DNA from 3 places in the Saccharopolyspora sp. 6V genome. Region 1 is predicted to be linked to each of the others. Evidence: riboswitches for the same ligand, from Rfam matches in the RefSeq annotation. Region 1 holds a riboswitch; each other region holds the start of a gene.

Region 1 (5,687 bases):
CGGCCCGCCCACGTCGCGGCCGATCACCACCGGCGTCTCCGGGGAGCGGTGCTCCAGCAGCACGTCGCGGGCGGCGCCGACCTGCCAGGTGCGGCTGCGCGAGGCCGGGTTGTAGATGGCCATCGCCAGGTCGGCCCTCGCCGCCGCGGCCAGCCGCTCGACGATGACCTCCCACGGCTTCAACCGGTCCGACAGGGACAGCACGCAGTAGTCGTGGCCCAGCGGCGCGCCGATCCGGCTCGCCACCGCCTGCGCCGCGGTGAGGCCGGGCAGCACCCGCACCGGCACCTCCGCGAACCGCTCCTCGGTGGCGACCTCCAGCACGGCGCTGGCCATCGCGAACACGCCCGGATCGCCCGAGGACACCACGACGACGCGGGATCCGCGCCGCGCCAGGTCCAGGGCGAACTCGGCGCGCTCGGCCTCCACCCGGTTGTCCGAGGCGTGCTTGCGCTGCCGCGGGTTCGTCGGCAACCGGTCCAGGTAGGGGCCGTAGCCGACGAGGTCGTCGGCGGCGGCGACGGCGGTGTGCGCCTCCGGCGTGGTCCACTGCGGACCGGCCGGGCCGAGGCCGACGACCACGACCTCGCCGGTGCTCGCCGTCGGCGCGGGCTCGGGAGTTTCCCGTTGCGCCGCAGCGGAAACGGGTACCCCGGACGCGTCGGTCAGGTTCAGCGGGCTGTCCGCGTTCACCGGGCTCGGCAGCAGCGCCAGCGAGAAGTACGGCACCGACGCCGGATCCACCTCGCCCAGCGGCAGCAACCGCTGCCGGTCGGTGGTGGCGCGCTCCACGAAGTAGGCCTCGTCGAGCCGGCCCGCCTTCTCGAACGCCGCCTTCACCCCGTCGAAGGTGCGGCCCAGCTTCATGACCGCCGCCGCGTCGGTGCCCGCCAGCTTCTCGGCGAGCACGTCCGGGTCGAGCGTGCCGGGCAGCACCGTCAGCACCTCGTCGCGTTCCGCCAGCGGCCTGCCGAGCATCGCCGCCGCCCCGCTCACCGAGGTCACGCCGGGGATCGCGGCCACCTCGAACCGGCCCACCAGCCGCTTGTGCATGTGCATGTAGGAGCCGTAGAAGAACGGGTCGCCCTCGCACAGCAGCGCCACGGTGCGGCCCGCGGCCAGGTGCGCGGCGAGGCGTTCGGCCGCGTCGGCGTAGAACTCGTCGATGGCGCCCTGGTAGCCGCCCGGGTGGTCGGTGGTCTCGGTCGTCACCGGGTACACCAGCGGTTCCTCGACCTGGCCGTCCCGCAGGTACGGGGCGGCGACGGAACGCGCGATGCTGCGGCCGTGCCGGGCGCTGTGGTAGGCGATCACGTCGGCTTCGCCGATCAGCCGGGCGGCCTTGACCGTCACCAGCTCCGGATCTCCCGGGCCGAGCCCGACGCCGAACAACCTGCCTGCCTGCTCCACGGTGCTGCTCACTCCTGTTCGCTCGCGATCGCGTTGATGGCGGCCACGGCCATCGCGCTGCCGCCGCGGCGGCCGTGCACCACCAGGTGCTCCAGCGCCGGGTGGTCGGCCAGGGCCTGCTTCGATTCGGCGGCGCCGATGAACCCGACGGGCAGCCCGAGCACGGCGGCGGGCCTGCCCGCGCCCGCGTCGACCATCTCCAGCAGCCGGAACAGCGCGGTCGGCGCGTTGCCGACGGCCACCACGGACCCGTCCAGCCGGTCCCGCCACAGCTCCATCGCGGCCGCACTGCGGGTCGTGCCGAGTTCCGCGGCGAGGCCGAGGACCCGCTCGTCACCGAGGGTGCAGAGGATGTCGTTGTCGGCGGGCAGCCTGCCCCGGGTGACGCCCGCGGCGACCATGGCGGCGTCGCAGAACACCGGTGCGCCACCGCGCAGCGCCTCGCGGGCGGCGAGCACCGCGCGCGGCGACCAGGCGATGTCGCGGACCAGGTCCACCATGCCGCAGGCGTGGATCATGCGGACGGCGACCTGGGCGACTTCCGGTGGCATGCCGTCGAGTTCCGCTTCAGCGCGGATCGTGGCGAACGAACGGCGGTAGATCTCCGCGCCGTCGCGCACGTACTCGTAGCCGCCGGTGCTGTCTGCGGTGTTCACACTGCCCTCCGTGCCGCGTCGAGCGCGGCGGACGTATCGCCGGCGGCACGGCCGCCGACCTCGTAGCCGGCCTCGGTGGCCAGCACTTCCACTCCTGGCCCGGCCGGTCGGCCGCAGCGGCGCGCGCAACCCGCCCAGTGCACCGGCAGCGGGCCGGGCCGGGTGGTGCGCAGCGCGTCGGCGCGCACGTCGGCGAGGGACTTCGCGCAGCCGGGGCTGCCCGTGCAGGCGGTCACCCCGGCCAGCGGCGCGCCCGAGTCGGTGAGGAACCCGGCGGCGGCCAGCTCGGCGAGCCTGCGCGGCGCCTCGGCCGCGGGGACGTCGGTGAGCAGCAGCGCGCGCCACGGCGTGAGCCGCAGCGGGTGCGGTGCGGCGGTCCGGGCGGCGATCTCTTCGGTCTGCGCGGCGAGCACCGCGATCTGCGCGGCGTCCAGCCGTCCCAGCGGTGCGCCGAGGGCGAGGTCGACCCGGTCGTCGTCGCGGGCCAGCACGCCCAGCTCGGCGTGCGTGCGCACCGGATCACCGGGCGTGACCACGGATTCCGCCGGGGTGCAGGGGAATTCCTCCCGGACGCGGCCGGCGATCCGCTCCGCGCCGCCGGGCAGTTCCGCGAGCCGCCAGCTCTCCGCACCCAGCCGGTCCCGCTCCGCGAGGAACGCGGCGGCCGCGAGCACCGCGGCGCGGGCCGCGTCGGCCGCGGGCACCCGCAGCCCGAGGTCGGCCCCGGCGAGCAGCACCGCAACCGAGCCGTCCGCCGGGTGCAGCGCGACGTCCGCGCCCAGCGCGGTCACCTCGCCGCCGCCGTCGTCCGCGGTGAACAGGAACCGGCCGGGCAGCTCCGCCAGCTCCGGGTCGGCGCGCAGCCGCTCGTCCAGTTCCACCGCCACCGCGCGCACGTCCAGCGCCCCCGGGCGGGTGCGCGGCGAGGCGACGACGTTGCGCACCCGCTCGTGCGTCGGCGACGGCAGCAGTCCGGCCGCGCCGAGCAGGTCGGCGAACTCCGGCACCGCCGCCGCGGACAGGCCGCGGACCTGGACGTTCGCCCGCGAGGTGAGTTCCCAGCCGCCGTCACCCAGCGCGGCCGCGGTCGCCAGCGCCCGCACCTGCCGCGCCGCGAGCCGCCCGCCGGGCACCCGGACGCGGGCCAGTCCCCCGTCGGCGGCCTCGTGCACCCGCAGCGCGCCGGGGCACGCGTCGGGTCCGGCTCGTCGCGGCACGCTCGTCCCCGCTCTCGTCGATCGTGGTCTGGTCCGGAACTCGCAGCGCACGGCGCCGCTGTCCGGGGTGCGCGGACTCGGGGGCGCACCGGCGACCGTCGATACTACGTCCCGCCCGGATCGCGTCCGCAAAACGCGATGCGCCTCACCGGGCGGCCGGACCGGCCGAGTGCGGGATCTCTCCCGCGTGCGCACGATCGGCCACTTGACGAACGATCGCCCCGTTGCGGAGAGTTGTCGGCGGCGACGTGCGGAGGAAGCCGGTGCGAGTCCGGCGCGGTCCCGCCACTGTCACCGGGGAGCGGACTCCGAGTACGAGGCCACTGCCCGCGCGCCGCGCGGGTGGGAAGGCCGGAGCGAGCGCCGATCCGGGAGCCAGGACACTCCGGCGCCGCCACCGCCCGGTGCCACACCGGGTGCCGACGACTCCGGGGCGAGGACCCCGAGGAAGGTTGACCATGCGTCCTGTCCGCACGCCCGCGTCCCTGCTCAGCCGGGAGCGTGCCGCATGATCCTGCTGCTGTCCACATCGGACACCGATCTGCTCAGCGCACGCGCCAGCGGTGCGGACTTCCGCCTCGGCAACCCGGCTCGGCTCGGCGTGGACGACCTGCCGCCGCTGCTGGAGGGCGCCGACCTCGTGGTGGTGCGGCTGCTCGGCGGCCGCCGCGCGTGGGAGGAGGGCTTGGACGCGCTGCTCGCCGGACCGCGCCCGGTCGTGGTGCTCGGCGGTGAGCAGGCCCCGGACGCCGAGCTGATGGAGTGCTCCACGGTGCCCGGCGGCGTCTGCTCGCAGGCGCACGGCTACCTCGCGCAGGGCGGGCCGGAGAACCTGGCGCAGCTGTTCAACTTCCTGTCCGACACGGTGCTGCTCACCGGCCACGGCTTCGAACCGCCGGTGGAGACGCCGAAGTGGGGCCTGCTGGAGCGCACCCCGCGCCGGACCGAAGGCCCGAAGGTCGCGGTGCTCTACTACCGCGCGCACCACATGGCGGGCAACACCGCGTTCGCGCACGCCCTGTCCGAGGCGATCGAGGACGCGGGCGGCCAGGCGCTGCCGGTGTTCTGCGCCTCGCTGCGCGCCCCCGAAGCGGGCCTGCTGGACACGTTGCGCGAGGCGGACGCGCTGATCGTGACGGTGCTGGCCGCGGGCGGCACGAAGCCCGCGACGGCCTCCGCCGGTGGCGACGACGAGGCGTGGGACGTGGGCGCGCTCGCCGCGCTGGACGTGCCGATCCTGCAGGGCCTCACCCTGACCTCCAGCCGCGAGGCGTGGGAGGACAACGACGAGGGCCTGTCCCCGCTGGACATGGCCACCCAGGTCGCGGTGCCCGAGTTCGACGGCCGCCTGATCACGGTGCCGTTCTCGTTCAAGGAGAACGACGCCGAGGGCCTCCCGGTGTACGTCGCCGACCCGGAGCGCGCGGCCCGCGTCGCCGGGATCGCGGTGAAGCACGCGCGGCTGCGGCACGTGCCCGCCGCGGACAAGCGGCTGGTGCTGATGCTCTCGGCGTACCCGACGAAGCACTCCCGGATCGGCAACGCCGTCGGCCTGGACACCCCGGCGAGCGCGGTGGGCCTGCTGCGGCGGCTGCGCGAGGCCGGCTACGACATCGGCCCGGCGGACGGCCCGGACGCGCTGCCCGGCGTGGCCGCGCAGGACGGCGACGCGCTGGTGCACGCGCTGATCGCCGCCGGTGGCCAGGACCCGGACTGGCTGACCGAGGAGCAGCTGTCCGGCAACCCGGTGCGCATCCCCGCGAAGCGCTACGCCGACTGGTTCGCCACGCTGCCGCAGGACCTGCGGGAGAGCGTCGAGCAGCACTGGGGCCCGCCGCCGGGCGAGCAGTTCGTGGACCGCTCGCACGACCCGGACGGCGAGATCGTGGTGGCCGCGCTGCGCGCCGGGAACGTGGTCGTGGTCGTGCAGCCGCCGCGCGGGTTCGGCGAGAACCCGATCGCGATCTACCACGACCCGGACCTGCCGCCGAGCCACCACTACCTGGCCGCCTACCGCTGGATGACCGACGAGTTCGGCGCGCACGCGATGGTGCACCTCGGCAAGCACGGCAACCTGGAGTGGCTGCCCGGCAAGACCGCGGGCATGTCGGCGTCCTGCGCACCGGACGCGGCGCTGGCCGACCTGCCGCTGGTGTACCCGTTCCTGGTCAACGACCCGGGCGAGGGCACCCAGGCGAAGCGCCGGGTGCACGCGACGCTGGTGGACCACCTGGTGCCGCCGATGGCGCGCGCGGAGAGCTACGGCGACATCGCGAAGCTGGAGCAGCTGCTCGACGAGCACGCGCAGATCTCGGCGATGGACCCGGCGAAGCTGCCCGCGATCCGCAGCCAGATCTGGACGTTGATGCAAGCCGCGAAGCTCGACCACGACCTCGGCCTGGAC
Region 2 (5,687 bases), on a different contig from region 1:
GGCGCTGGACTTCGGCCGGGACGGGGCGGATCCGCTGGCGATCGCGCGGACGCTGTACGCGGCGGGGCGCGCCGAACTGGACTTCGGCGATCCGAACTCGGCGCTGAAGCTGTTCCAGCTGGGGTCGATCCGGGCCGAGGCCTCGCCGCTGGTGAGCTCGGTGCTGCAGCTGAACTCGGCGTGGGCCGCGGCGCGCGGCGAACGCCGCGGCTCGGTGCGGCGGATGCTCGACCAGGGGCGCGCGCTGCACGCCACCGCCGAGATCGAGGCCGACTACCCGATGTTCCGCTGGTTCGGGGAAGCGGACGTGCTGGGCTTGACCGGCTCGGTGCAGCTGGTGGTGGGCGAGCACGAATCCGCGGCGCTGCACCTGTCCCGCGCGGTGGCCGCCCGCGCGCCCGGGGAGGTGCGGTCCGCGGTGTTCGAGCTGGCGAGCCTGGCGGAGGCGAAGTTCGCGCTCGGCGACCACGCGTCGGCGGTGCGGCACGGGCGCCGGGCGGTGCTGCTGGCCGGCGGGGTGCGCAGCGCCCGGCTGCGCGGCAGGCTCGCCGGGCTGCGCCGCCGCTGCGCGGAGCTGGTGGGCTCGCGCCACGCCTGGCGCGACTGCGCGGAGGAGCTGGCGCTCGGCATCGACGGTGTCATCGCACCCCGGCCGGTCCCCCGCTGACGGTGCGGCGGACCTCCGTCGGCGCGGCCGGGCGCGGCGGGAGGAAGTGGCCGTGCGAAAGGAGATCCCGGCGGCACGGGGTGCGCCGCCGGGACCCCGGCTCAGTCCTTCGCGGTGATGCGGTCCGGCGCCGGCGGCACCACGTCGGGGTGCTCCGCCAGGTAGCCCAGCAGCGCGTCCAGGTCCACCGGCCCGCCCGCGACGTCGGTGCCCTCGGTGAAGCCGCTGAACCCGTCCCCGCCGCCGGCGAGGAAGTTGTTCACCGCCACCCGGTACGGCGCGGCCGGGTCCACCGGTGCGCCGTCGAGGGTGAGCCCGGAGACCTTCGACCCGATGGGCGCGGACCGCGAGTACTCGTAGTGCAGGTCCGCCGACACCTGCAGCACGTTCTCGCCCTCCGGGCTCCACTGCTGCTCCAGCACGTCCCGCAGCTGCGCGCCGGTGAGGGTCATGGTCTGCATGGTGTTGCCGAAGGGCTGCACCGCGAACGCTTCGCCGTAGGTGATGACGCCGTCGCCTTCGCCCGCCGGGGAAGAGGCGTGCGGCAGGTCGGCGCGCACCCCGCCGGGGTTGGTCAGCGCGAGCTGCGCCCCCGTGTCGCGGGTGGCGGCGAGCTGCGCGTCGGCGATGACGCTGCCGAGGCCGGATTCCCCGGACGGCGCCGGGGTCTTCAGCAGGTCGCCGGTGGCGGTGCCGACGGCGCGGTTCGCGATCGGCGCCGCCTTCGCGCGGGCTTCCTCGACGAGCGCGGCCGTCTCGGCGTCGGGTTCGACGTCGCGGGTGACGACCTCGTTGCGCGCGGTGCTGCTCTCCCGCACCACTTCGCGGGTGTCGCGGTCGACGCGCAGGTCCAGCACCGACAGCAGCCTGCCGTAGGAGGCGCCTTGCACGAGGGGACGCGGGTCGCCCGCCGGGTCGGTGGCGGTGCAGGTGTACTGCTGGTGGCTGTGCGCGCTGAACACGGCGTCGACCTGCGGGGAGACCTGTTCCGCGATGCGGCTCGCGGGGCCGCCGGGGGTGACCTGGCAGGAGTTCGGGCCGCCGCCGTCGGCTTCGTCGCCCTGGTGCAGCAGCACGACCTGCGCCTTGACGCCGAAGCGCTCCAGCGCGTCGGAGGTGCGGTCGATGGCTTCGACCTCGTCGCCGAACCGGAGTCCGCGCACCGCTTCGGGGCTGACCACGTCGGGCAGGTCCTGCAGGGTCGCGCCGATCACGCCGATCGGCACCCCGCCGGAGACCTGCACGGTGAACGGCAGCAGCGCGGGGGCACCGCCGTCCTCGAAGGTGACGTTGGCGCCGAGGTACGGGAAGTCCGCGCCGGCGAAGGAATCCCGGAACTCGCAACCGTCCTGCGGGTGGCAGCCGCCGGTCTGCAGCCGTTGGAGTTCCTGGTAGCCCTCGTCGAACTCGTGGTTGCCGACGACGTGGCCGCGCACGTCCTGCGAGTTGAGGAAGTCGACGGTGGGTTCGTCGTGGAACAGCGCGGAGTTCACCGGCGAGGCGCCGACGCTGTCGCCGGTCGAGAAGACCAGCGAGTTCGGCACCTCGTCGCGCAGCCGCTGCAGGTGGGTGGCGAGGTAGGCGGCGCCGCCGGCGTCGACGGTCCGGCCGTCGTCGAGCTCGATCTGCCCGGAGGACCCGGTGGGCGGTTCGAGGTTGCCGTGCAGGTCGTTGAAGGTGATCAGCCGGACGTCGGTGGTCGCGGGCGGGTCCTGCGGCGCGGCGCCGGCGGTGGCCCCGGTGGCCGTGGCCGCGGTGGCCAGTGCGGTGGCGGCGACGGCGAGTCCGCGTCGCACGCGGTGGGCACGCATGGTTCGGTCTTCCTCCCAGGTGGTGATCTCGGGAGGCAGTCTGCCCGGACCCGCTGCCGACCACCACCGATTCCGCGTCACACCTCGCGGTCGTGCGGAGCCGCCCGCGGCCGGGCAGGATGCGGCCGAGGAGTGCGCGGACGGCTACCGAGCGCCTCCGCACCGGCACCGCCACGCCGATGATGATGGGGTCCGGATCACCGCCGAACCCAAGATGTAGTGTGGCGCCCGCTGATGGTTCGCCGGTCCGCCCGGCGTGACAACAGGGAACCCGGTGCGAATCCGGGACTGCCCCGCAGCGGTGAACGGGAACGACCGCCGTCACCACCTCCCGGTGGTGCAGCACTGGACGCTCGGCGTCCGGGAAGCGACGGCCAGTAGGCCCGGTGCCGAGCACCGGTCGCCCGTGAGTCCGAAGACCTGCCATCGGTGCGCGCACGAGGGGTGCGCGCCGTCCGGGACCTCGCGGGAGGGTCGTGGGACGAGCGGTGCCGTGCGCGCCGCGGGTCCTGGCGCGTTCCGAGGAGTTCCGGGCAGGTGTCCGAGCTTGCGAGGAGAGAGCCAGTGACCGAGTCCACGACCCGGCCGTCAGCAGCGACCGCGGTGGTACCGGCAGGAGTGCGGGTGCTGCGGCGCGACGGGACCGTTTCCGGTTGGGACGAAACGAAGATCTCCGTGGCGTTGACCAAGGCGTTCCTGGCGGCCGAGGGGGATTCGGCCGCATCGTCGTCGCGGTTGCACCAGATCGTCGCGGAGTTGACGGAGCAGGCGGCGCAGGGCGTGCTGCGCCACGCGGGTACCGAAGGCCTGGTGCACATCGAGCAGATCCAGGACATGGTGGAGCTGGCGCTGATGCGCGGCGGGCACCACGGTGTCGCCCGCGCCTACGTGCTCTACCGGGAGGAGCACGCGCAGGCCCGCGAGGCCGAGGTGGCTCCCGTCGAGGACGCCGCTCCCCGCCTGGAGATGACCGCGCCGGACGGCACCCGGGTGCCGCTGGACTGGGAGCGGGTGTCGACCGTCGTCGAGCAGGCCTGCTCGGACCTCGACGACGTGCACGCCGACCAGGTGCTGCGCGAGGTGCGGCGCAACGTCTACGACGGCATCAGCTCCGCGGAGCTGGCCGAGTCGCTGACGATGGCGGCGCGCACCTTCGTGGAGGCGGAGCCGAACTACTCGCTGGTGACCTCGCGGCTGCTGCTGGACAAGCTGCGTCGGGAGGCGCTGAGCTTCGTCGCGGGCGAGCCGGCCGAGGCCGACCAGGTGCAGATGCGGGACCGCTACGCCGGTTACTTCGCCGACTACGTGCGCCGCGGCATCGAGCTGGAGCAGCTGGACCCGGAGCTGGCCCGCTTCGACCTGGAGCGGCTGGGCGCGGCGCTGGACGCGGACCGGGACATCGCGTTCGGCTTCCTCGGCCTGCAGACGCTCTACGACCGGTACCTGCTGCACGAGGACGGGGTGCGGTTCGAGCTGCCGCAGGCGTTCTTCATGCGGGTCGCGATGGGCGTGGCGCTGCGCGAGGACGACCGGGAGGCGCGGGCGATCGAGTTCTACGACCTGATCTCCTCGTTCGACTTCATGTGCTCGACGCCGACGCTGTTCAACGCGGGCACCACCCGCCCGCAGCTGTCGTCCTGCTTCCTGACCACTGTGGACGACGACCTGCACGGGATCTTCCACGGCATCAGCAACAACGCGCTGCTGTCGAAGTACGCGGGCGGGCTCGGCAACGACTGGACCCCGGTGCGGGGCACGGGCGCGCACATCAAGGGGACCAACGGTTCCTCGCAGGGCGTGGTGCCGTTCCTGAAGATCGCCAACGACACGGCGGTCGCGGTGAACCAGGGCGGCAAGCGCAAGGGCGCGGTGTGCGCGTACCTGGAGACCTGGCACGTGGACGTCGAGGAATTCCTCGACCTGCGCAAGAACACCGGGGACGACCGGCGGCGCACGCACGACATGAACACGGCGAACTGGGTGCCGGACGAGTTCCTGCGCCGGGTGGAGGCCGACGAGCCGTGGACCCTGTTCTCCCCGGACGAGGTGCCGGACCTGCACGACCTGTACGGCACCGCGTTCGCGCAGCGCTACCGGGAGTACGAGGCGGCCGCCGAGCGCGGTGAGCTGAAGGTGTTCCGCCAGGTCCGCGCGGTGGACCTGTGGCGCCGGATGCTGACGATGCTGTTCGAGACCGGGCATCCGTGGATCACCTTCAAGGACCCGTGCAACCTGCGGTCGCCGCAGCAGCACGCGGGCGTGGTGCACTCCTCGAACCTGTGCACCGAGATCACGCTGAACACGAGCAAGGACGAGGTCGCGGTCTGCAACCTCGGTTCGATCAACCTGGCGCGGCACGTCACGGCCGAGGGCCTGGACGTGGAGCGGCTGCGGCGCACCACCCGCACGGCGGTGCGGATGCTGGACAACGTCATCGACGTGAACTTCTACACGATCCCGGAGGCGCGGGCCTCGAACCTGCGGCACCGCCCGGTGGGCCTGGGCCTGATGGGCTTCTCGGACGCGCTGTTCGCGCAGCGCATCCCGATGTCCTCGCAGGCGGCGGTGGAGTTCGCGGACCTGAGCATGGAGCACATCAGCTTCCACGCGATCGCCGCGTCCTCCGAGCTGGCCGCCGAGCGCGGGCGCTACGAGTCGTTCGAGGGTTCGCTGTGGAGCCGGGGCGTGCTGCCGATCGACTCGCTGGAGCTGCTGGCGCAGGCCCGCGAGACCGGCGTCGACCTGGATCGTTCGTCCACACTGGACTGGGACGGGCTGCGGGAGCGGGTGCGCGCGAACGGCATGCGCAACTCGAACGTGCTGGCCATCGCCCCGACGGCGACGATCTCGAACATCTGCGGCGTCGGCCAGTCCATCGAGCCGCTGTACCGGAACCTGTACGTGAAGTCGAACATGTCGGGCGACTTCACCGTGCTCAACGCCGACCTGGTGCGGGACCTCAAGGCCGCCGGGGTGTGGGACGAGGCGATGGTGCAGGACCTGAAGTACTTCGACGGCGACCTGGCCCCGATCGACCGGGTGCCCGCGGAGCTGAAGTCGTTGTACGCCACCGCGTTCGAGATCGAGCCGCGCTGGCTGGTGGAGGCCGCGTCCCGCCGCCAGAAGTGGATCGACCAGGCGCAGTCGCTGAACCTGTACATGGCGGCGCCGAGCGGCCGCAAGCTCGACGAGCTGTACCGGCTGGCGTG
Region 3 (3,586 bases), on a different contig from region 1:
AGCGACCACCCACCCCCGGCTTCGGGATCAGCCGGCAGCCGGGCGCACGGCCGCCGTAGCGCTGATCACGTTCTTGAGCGCGGTCTCGACCTCGGCGTAGCCGCGGGTCTTGAGGCCGCAGTCGGGGTTCACCCACAGCCGCTCGGCGGGCACCGCGGCGAGCGCGGCCTTCAGCAGGTCGGTGACCTCCCCGGCTTCCGGGACCCGGGGCGAGTGGATGTCGTACACACCGGGTCCGACGCCGCGGCCGAACCCGACGGCGTTGAGGTCGTCCAGGACCTCCATCCGGGACCGGGCGGCTTCGATGCTGGTGACGTCGGCGTCCAGGTCGACGATGGCGTTGATGACGTCGCCGAACTCCGAATAGCACAGGTGGGTGTGGATCTGGGTGGATTCGGCGATCCCGGAGGTGGCGAGCCGGAACGAGCGCACCGCCCAGTCCAGGTACTCCTGGTGCTGCGAGGAGCGCAGCGGCAGCAGTTCGCGCAGCGCGGGCTCGTCGACCTGGATCACCCGGATGCCCGCGTTCTCCAGGTCCTTGACCTCGTCCCGGATGGCGAGCGCGACCTGCTCGGCGGTGATGCCGAGCGGCTGGTCGTCGCGCACGAAGGACCAGGCGAGGATGGTGACGGGCCCGGTCAGCATGCCCTTCACCGGCTTGGCGGTGAGTTTCTGCGCGTACTTGGCCCATTCCACGGTGATCGGCTCGGGCCGGGACACGTCGCCGTAGAGGATCGGTGGCCGGACGCAGCGCGAACCGTAGGACTGCACCCAGCCGTTGTGCGTGCTGGCGAACCCGTCCATGTGTTCCGAGAAGTACTGCACCATGTCGTTGCGCTCGGGTTCGCCGTGCACGAGCACGTCGAGTCCGAGGTCTTCCTGCAGCCGGATGACGCGTTCGATCTCGTCGCGCATCCGCTGCTTGTAGGTGGCGTGGTCGATGCTTCCGGAGCGCAACGCGGCGCGGGCCTTGCGCACGTCGGTGGTCTGCGGGAACGAGCCGATGGTGGTCGTCGGCAGCGGCGGCAGCCGCAGCGACTTGCGCTGTGCGGCGAGCCGGTTCGCGTAGTCACCGCGCTGGGCGTGCTCGGGTTTGAGCGAGGTGAGCCGCGCCTGCACCCGGTTGTTGCGCACCCGGTCGGCTCCGGCGCGGTCGGCGATGCGCCGCCGCGCGTCGTCGAGCTGCTCGGCGACGGTGTCGCGGCCCTGGTGCAGCGCGCGGTCGAGGACGACGACCTCGCCGACCTTCTGCGCGGCGAACGCCAGCCAGGACGCGACCTGCGGGTCGAGGTCGGTTTCCGCGTCGACGTCGTAGGGCACGTGCAGCAGCGAGCAGGAGGTGCTGACGGCGACCTCCCCGGCGAGGCCGAGCAGGGTGGCGGCGGTGGTGAGCGCCTTGTCCAGGTCGGTGCGCCAGATGTTGCGCCCGTCGACGAGGCCCGCGACGAGCGTCTTCTCCCGCAGCCCGGGCACCGACGGGAGTTCGTCCACGGTGCGCTGCCCGGCGACGAGGTCCACGCCGACGGCTTCGACGGGGGAGGAGGCGAGCACGCCCAGCGCGTCCCCGAGGTCGCCGAAGTAGGACGCGACCAGGATCTTCGGCCGTTCCGAGAGCTCGCCGAGCCGCTGGTAGGCGGCGCGCAGCGCGTCCAGGTCGGCCTGCGAGCGGTCCGCGGTGAACGCGGGCTCGTCCAGCTGCACCCATTCGACCCCGGCCCGGTGCAGCTCGCCGAGCAGTTCGGCGTAGGCGGTGACGAGCTCGTCGACCTTGTCCAGCGGGCGGAACGAGGCGGGCGCGCCGTCCTGCGGTTTGGACAGCAGCAGGAACGTCAGCGGTCCGACGACGACCGGGCGGGTCTTGATGCCCAGCTCAGCGGCCTCGTGGTACTGGTCGACGACGGTCTGGTCGGACAGCCGGAACTCGGTGTCCGGGCCGATCTCCGGGACGATGTAGTGGTAGTTGGTGTCGAACCACTTCGTCATCTCCAGCGGTGGCGCGGATTCCACGCCGCGGGCCATCGCGAAGTACGTGTCGAGCGGGTTCAGGCCCAGTTCGGCGAAGCGCGGCGGGACCGCGCCGAAGGTGACGGCGGCGTCGAGGACCTGGTCGTAGTAGGAAAAGGTGTTTCCCGGCACCGAGTCCAGCCCGGCGTCGCGCAGCGAACGCCACGTGTCGGTGCGCAGCGTGCGCGCGACTTCGCGCAGTTCCGCTTCGCCGGTGCGGGACTTCCAGTAGCTCTCCAACGCCCGCTTGAGTTCCCGGTTCGGACCGATCCGGGGGAACCCGAGCACGGTGGATCCGATTGTGCTGGTCAACGCTCTCTCCTCGCGAGCTGGACGGCAGTTCTGCGAGGTCGAGCGGGCAGGATCCGGGCACACGTGGCCGCACGCGGCGGCTCGTTCGTCCAGGTCTTCCCGCGAGACCTCGCAACAGCGCGCGTCACGCAGGACGCGCGCACCGGCGGCAGGTCTTCGGACTCGTGGGCGCTTCCCGGTGGAACCGGGGTCTTCTACTGGCCGTCGCTTCCCGAGCTCGCGCTCAGTGCTGTGACCGGTCGTGGCGACCGGTGACGGCGTTCGTTCCCACTCACCGCTGCGGGGCAGTCCCGGATTTCCACCGGGTTCCCTCTTGCCTCGCGCACCCCCGCTTTCGCAGGGCTGTGCGAACCACCAGCACTTCGGAGGCTACTTGCTTCTGGCGGGAAGACAAGGCCCTGCCGTCCGGATCACCCGGGCGCCGCGACGACCGCCGGAAGGTTTTTCGAGCCGCGGGCAACCTGCCGCGCGGTGGTGCGTCTTGTGAACAGGTGAGGGGGCGGGACGGATTTCTTCCGTCCCGGTGCGACGAAGCGATCGGGAGGAACCGGCTGTGGTGAAGAGCGGTATTCGGGCGGGTGTGGGCATCGGTGCGCTGGCCGTGGCGGCGATGGCGCTGGTGCCGGCAGGGATCGCCGCCGCTGACTCGAGCGAGACGTCCGTTGTGGACTTGAACGGGGACGGAACTCCGGACACCGCGCAGCTGTCCGCCATCGGGGACGGGGCGAAGCAGTCGCTCAAGTTCACTGTGGACGGTCGTACGACCGAGGCCGTGCTGACCGGCGACCCGTCCTTCGGCACCCAGCCGATGCGGGTGCTGGACGTGAACGGCGACGGCAGGCAGGAACTGCTGGTGACGGAGTCCGTCGGCGCGAACACCACCTGGTTCAGCGTGTGGGACCTGGGTGCCGATGGCGCGCCGCGCGAGCTGAAGACGCAGGACGGCGAGCCGCTGAAGATCAACGAAGGCGGCGGGATCGGTGCCCGCCTCGGCTACGAGTGCGCGCCCGCGGGCTCGGACGGCCGGGTCCTGATCACCTTGGCCGCGTCGAACGAGAGCCAGACGACGGAGCCCTCCTACGACGGTTCCCGGGTCGCCTACGAGGTGCGCGACGGCGTGGCCACGCCGGTCGACGACTACTCGTTCACCGGTGTCGGCAAGGACGACGACGTGCTGCGGGTGCAGCCCGAATCCTGCTCCTGAGGGGGAGCCGTGGGGGGGGGGGGGGGGGGGGGGGGGGGGCGGGCGGGCGCCCCCCGCCCGGGGGGG

The links. Region 1 has a riboswitch for cobalamin ahead of cobN (cobaltochelatase subunit CobN). Riboswitches for the same ligand answer to the same signal wherever they lie in the genome.
Region 2: linked by a shared signal. The riboswitch ahead of LCD35_RS09430 (ribonucleoside-diphosphate reductase subunit alpha) and the one ahead of cobN (cobaltochelatase subunit CobN) in region 1 are both predicted to bind cobalamin.
Region 3: linked by a shared signal. The riboswitch ahead of metE (5-methyltetrahydropteroyltriglutamate--homocysteine S-methyltransferase) and the one ahead of cobN (cobaltochelatase subunit CobN) in region 1 are both predicted to bind cobalamin.

Annotation. Positions count from the first base shown of each region.
Region 1 covers NZ_JAIUKB010000203.1:1,858-7,544, reverse strand. The annotation lists gene LCD35_RS29015 (precorrin-2 C(20)-methyltransferase) at 1-1,410, opposite strand, end outside; gene LCD35_RS29010 (precorrin-8X methylmutase) at 1,419-2,066, opposite strand; gene cobG (precorrin-3B synthase) at 2,063-3,283, opposite strand; cobalamin riboswitch at 3,537-3,669, shown strand; gene cobN (cobaltochelatase subunit CobN) at 3,792-5,687, shown strand, end outside.
Region 2 covers NZ_JAIUKB010000040.1:28,385-34,071, reverse strand. The annotation lists gene LCD35_RS09440 (helix-turn-helix transcriptional regulator) at 1-667, shown strand, start outside; gene LCD35_RS09435 (bifunctional UDP-sugar hydrolase/5'-nucleotidase) at 769-2,478, opposite strand; cobalamin riboswitch at 2,697-2,921, shown strand; gene LCD35_RS09430 (ribonucleoside-diphosphate reductase subunit alpha) at 3,043-5,687, shown strand, end outside.
Region 3 covers NZ_JAIUKB010000048.1:87-3,672, forward strand. The annotation lists gene metE (5-methyltetrahydropteroyltriglutamate--homocysteine S-methyltransferase) at 28-2,316, opposite strand; cobalamin riboswitch at 2,446-2,687, opposite strand; gene LCD35_RS10640 (VCBS repeat-containing protein) at 2,873-3,520, shown strand.